2 regions of the Exiguobacterium oxidotolerans JCM 12280 genome follow, and region 1 is predicted to be linked to the other one. Evidence: a T-box and tRNA genes for the amino acid it is inferred to sense, from the RefSeq annotation. Region 1 holds a T-box; the other holds one or more tRNA genes.
The links. A T-box is a leader RNA that pairs with one kind of tRNA and senses whether it is charged. The one in region 1 lies ahead of tyrS (tyrosine--tRNA ligase), so its partner is inferred to be a tRNA-Tyr.
Positions count from the first base shown of each region.

Region 2: it encodes a tRNA-Tyr, which carries the amino acid that the T-box ahead of tyrS (tyrosine--tRNA ligase) is inferred to sense. The anticodon was not compared.

Region 1 is NZ_JNIS01000001.1:760,123-762,564, reverse strand. Features, by position in the region: gene P403_RS0103920 (transglycosylase domain-containing protein) at 1-467, opposite strand, end outside; T-box leader at 618-820, shown strand; gene tyrS (tyrosine--tRNA ligase) at 871-2,118, shown strand; gene P403_RS0103910 (biotin transporter BioY) at 2,169-2,442, opposite strand, start outside.
Region 2 is NZ_JNIS01000001.1:1,717,292-1,719,733, forward strand. Features, by position in the region: rRNA gene P403_RS0108805 (23S ribosomal RNA) at 1-346, shown strand, start outside; rRNA gene rrf (5S ribosomal RNA) at 394-509, shown strand; tRNA gene P403_RS0108815 (tRNA-Asn) at 525-599, shown strand; tRNA gene P403_RS0108820 (tRNA-Glu) at 602-676, shown strand; tRNA gene P403_RS0108825 (tRNA-Thr) at 686-758, shown strand; tRNA gene P403_RS0108830 (tRNA-Tyr) at 792-875, shown strand; tRNA gene P403_RS0108835 (tRNA-Lys) at 880-952, shown strand; tRNA gene P403_RS0108840 (tRNA-Gly) at 959-1,030, shown strand; tRNA gene P403_RS0108845 (tRNA-Ala) at 1,048-1,123, shown strand; gene rocF (arginase) at 1,360-2,268, shown strand; gene sigW (RNA polymerase sigma factor SigW) at 2,394-2,442, shown strand, end outside.

The DNA.
Region 1 (2,442 bases):
TGTGTCAACGTACTACCACCCGTCCGAGAAGACGAGTTCGTTAACTCCTGTAAGACTGCCCGGAGTGTTGCTTTCGGTACGACGCCATCATGTTCATAAAAATCGACATCTTCCGTCGAAAGAACAGCGTCTAGCAGGTAAGGTGAAATTTCTTTGATGTTGACCGGTTGACGTTCTTCATCTGTTGAAATGTTCGTCAACTTTTCGCCACTGCCCCAGTAAATTTCACTCGTGATGGCATAGCTATTGACTTGTTGCTTCATTTCCGTTAATTCTGGTGCTTTTGTATCTTTGACGAGCGAAGCAAAATAGCCGCCTGCTGCACCGACAGAAAAACTCCCAATCAGTAGGACAGCAATGATGAGGAATAAAATGATATTCCAAGATACGTCATATGTGATATTCGACCAGTGCCGAACGGCTTTCGTTCGGGGGTGATTCCAAAACTTGGACCAGTTCTCGCGCATAAATGATCTCCTTTACATCTTAAACTTAGGTGTGAAATAACATTAAATCACAGATAGACGTATTATACCATAACTGAAAGAATACGATGACACTTGACAGTCGATTCTGCTTCGACGTATCATGGAAACATCTTATGAAGAATATATAAAACCTTTGCTGTGATTGGAATTAGTAATGGGACGCTCCCTGTATCAGAGACCTAGTGGTGCTGCGAACTAGGACATAGCGTGTTCATGAATTACGTCTCCAGGAGCTTCTTGAGAAATCAGGCGGACCGTCCCGTTATCGACGATCTAAGTGGCGTGTTCTTGCATGCAATTAGGGTGGTACCACGGAATATTCCGTCCCTTCGTTCAGTCGAAGGGGCGGTTTTTTTATACAATTTTTTTAGGGGGAAAACAGATGACGTTACTTGAAGATTTAGAGTTTCGTGGCTTAATCAGCCAAATGACAGATGAGGAAGGAATTAAAGAACTCCTAGCAAGTCCGACAACGCTGTACACAGGATTCGACCCGACAGCAGATTCATTGCATATCGGACACCTGTTACCAATTCTCGTGCTACGTCGCTTCCAAGAAGCGGGGCACCACGTGGTCGGTCTTGTCGGCGGCGCAACCGGGATGATTGGCGATCCGAGTGGGCGTTCGACAGAACGTTCACTCAACACGTCGGATATCGTCGAAGAATTTGCGAACCGCATCAAAGGACAATTGTCACGCTTTTTACCGCTCGATGGTGAAAACCCGGTGACGATTGCGAACAACCTGGATTGGACAAAAGATTTAACGATTATCGATTTCTTACGCGATATCGGAAAACACTTCCCAATCAGCTACATGTTAGCGAAAGACTCTGTTGATTCACGCCTTCAAAACGGAATTTCTTTCACAGAGTTTTCCTACATGTTATTACAATCATTTGATTTCTTGAAGCTATACGAAAACGAAGGATGCCGCCTCCAAGTCGGCGGAAGTGATCAGTGGGGAAACATCACGGCGGGAATGGAACTCATCCGACGCGTTGGTCACGAAGAGAAAGCATTCGGGATTACCGTGCCACTCGTTACGAAATCAGACGGGCAAAAATTCGGGAAAACAGCGGGCGGGGCAGTGTGGCTCGATGCCGAAAAAACGACACCATACGAGTTTTACCAGTTTTGGTTCAACGTTGATGATCTTGATGTCGTCAAATTCTTGAAATACTTTACGTTCTTGACACACGAAGAACTCGAAGGATTGCAAACGGAAGTAGAAACGGCACCTGAAAAACGGATTGCCCAGCGTCGTCTGGCAGAAGAGATGACGAAACTTGTCCATGGCAGCGACGCACTTGAACAAGCAGAACGAATTACGAAAGCACTCTTCAGTGGCGACGTCAAAACATTGCAGGCGGCTGATATCGCGGATGCGTTCAAAGGGATGCCACGTTTTACGCTTGGTGAAGCAACGAACCTTGTCGACGTACTCGTCGAAGCGAAAATCAGTCCGTCCAAGCGTCAAGCACGAGAAGACGTGACGAACGGCGCAATCTACATCAATGGAGACCGTGAACAAGAGTTGACGAAAGAGATCACGAAGCAAGATGCGATTGGTGACTTCACGATCATCCGCCGTGGGAAAAAGAAATACTTCGTACTTGAACATGCGTAAGTGATATAACAAAAAGAACGCTGACGAACATTCGTCAGCGTTCTTTTTGTTTAGGCTGTTCTAAAAATACGGAGTGGTAACAAACGGACGGCAATCGTCGTGGCAAGTAGCGCTTTTAGCGTATCACCGATGATGAACGGGACATTAATGACGAGGGCATCCATGAATGATAAATGTAGGACGAGCATTAAACCGAATGTCCCGAGCAAGTAAACGAGACCAAGTCCGAAAACGACCATTCCAAAAAACAATGGGATGAAGCGATTCGTTCGTTCGGCGACATAGCCGATGAAGAAGCCGGCAATCGGGAAGGCGATTAAATAC
Region 2 (2,442 bases), 960 kb from region 1:
TTCGCCCATTAAAGCGGTACGCGAGCTGGGTTCAGAACGTCGTGAGACAGTTCGGTCCCTATCCGTCGTGGGCGCAGGAAATTTGAGGAGAGCTGTCCTTAGTACGAGAGGACCGGGATGGACGCACCGCTGGTGTACCAGTTGTTCCGCCAGGAGCATCGCTGGGTAGCTACGTGCGGACGGGATAAATGCTGAAAGCATCTAAGCATGAAGCCCCCTCCAAGATGAGATTTCCCTTTGAGTAATCAAGAAAGACCCCTCAGAGACGATGAGGTAGATAGGTCACGGGTGGAAGCATGGTGACATGCGGAGCTGAGTGATACTAATCGGTCGAGGCCTTGTTCTAGCAGATGATTGTTGATGACTTCAGTTTTGAGGGCGCGAGCCCTGTCGTCTGGTGACGATAGCCAAGTGGTCACACCCGTTCCCATGCCGAACACGGAAGTTAAGCACTTGAACGCCGAAAGTAGTTGGGGGCTTCCCCCTGTGAGGATAGGACGTTGCCAGGCAATTTTATTTTTTATTCCGCAATAGCTCAGTGGTAGAGCAACCGGCTGTTAACCGGTAGGTCGTAGGTTCAAATCCTACTTGCGGAGCCAATGGCCCGTTGGTCAAGCGGTTAAGACACCGCCCTTTCACGGCGGTAACACGGGTTCGATTCCCGTACGGGTCACCATTATATTGTGCCGGTGTAGCTCAGCTGGTAGAGCAACTGACTTGTAATCAGTAGGTCGCGGGTTCGACTCCTGTTGCCGGCACTGTTTTTTTAATTAAATGTTCCTAGACAAACTGGGGGGGTAGCGAAGTGGCTAAACGCGGCGGACTGTAAATCCGCTCCCTCGGGTTCGGCGGTTCGAATCCGCCCCCCCCCACCATGTCGAGCCATTAGCTCAGTTGGTAGAGCATCTGACTTTTAATCAGAGGGTCGCAGGTTCGAATCCTGCATGGCTCATTTCTTGCGGAAGTAGTTCAGTGGTAGAATACGACCTTGCCAAGGTCGGGGTCGCGGGTTCGAATCCCGTCTTCCGCTTTTTATTTATCTTTTTCGGGGCCTTAGCTCAGCTGGGAGAGCGCCTGCCTTGCACGCAGGAGGTCAGCGGTTCGATCCCGCTAGGCTCCACCAAATTTTGCTTAAAGATCTTAAGCGAGTTTCGTTCGTCTTAAGTTTTTTTATACTTGAAATGCCTGTTAACCAGAGTACGTACGCGAAAGCACCGTGATTCCCTTCACGGTGCTTTTTTGTTGTTTCACCTGTCCCCACGATAGCTGTATAATCATGCGTCGGCATGTCGAGTTGAACCAGTCTTGTGTTACCGCTTACAATTAAGGTAACTTAAACAAGCAAAGGGGAATACGGGGATGAACATTGCCTATATCAGCGTGCCATATCGTTACGGTCAAGGAAAGCCAGGAACAGAGCATGGTCCGGCAGCAGTTGAAGAAGCCGGTCTATTTGAGACGTTGGCAACACATGGACAAGAAGCTGTCCGCTACGGGGAAGCGGCCGTCTTACCAGAAGATGCAGTCCGAGAAGAAGATGCCAAGTTAAAACGTCTTGAAGGTGTTGTTCATACGACGAACGACTTACAACTCCTCGTGCGTGACGCACTCTCCGAGAAGCGTTTCCCGTTACTCGTCGGGGGCGACCACAGCATGGCAATCGGAACAATCGCAGGACTTCGTCGATCGATTCCGCGGCTCGGTGCGATTTGGTTCGATGCGCATGGCGATTTAAATACACCGGAAACGTCACCTACAGGTAATATTCACGGAATGCCACTCGCTGTTGCTCTTGGGGAAGGGCATCAGCGCCTAACGGAAATCGGTGGGACAGACGTCAAGTTACAACCGGAGCATCTCGTCTTTATCGGCTTACGTGACGTCGATCCGGGCGAACAGGAATTGATTGATCGGCTTGGGATTCGCGTTTATGACATGGAAGCGATTCGGACACGGGGAATGGAAGCCATCATGAAGGAAGCGATTGCTTACCTGAACGAAACGACGGACGCGTTTTACTTAAGTTTCGACATGGATGGTCTTGACCCGAGTTTAGTCGAAGGGACCGGGACGCGGGTAGCGGACGGTGTCATGTTAGAGGATGCTCAGACCGTCTTGAACTCTTGTGCGGAACAAGAAAACTTTATTGCAGCGGAGTTCGTCGAAGTGAATCCGCTGTTAGAAGAAGGAAACGGGACGGCGATTCTTGCAAATGCCTTGATCGGAAACCTACTTCAAGCGATGAAAAACCAGCATTTAGTAAAATAATGGATAGAACTTGAACTCTTTTCATCGGGGTTCAAGTTTTTTTTGTTACAATTTAAAATGAGATGAAACATTTATCGGTCGACTCCGTATAAGAGATTGACCGCATAGAGCGGGGGGTATTTGAAGTGGAAGAAACAACACTACGCTTAATTGAGCGAGTGAAGCAAGGCGACC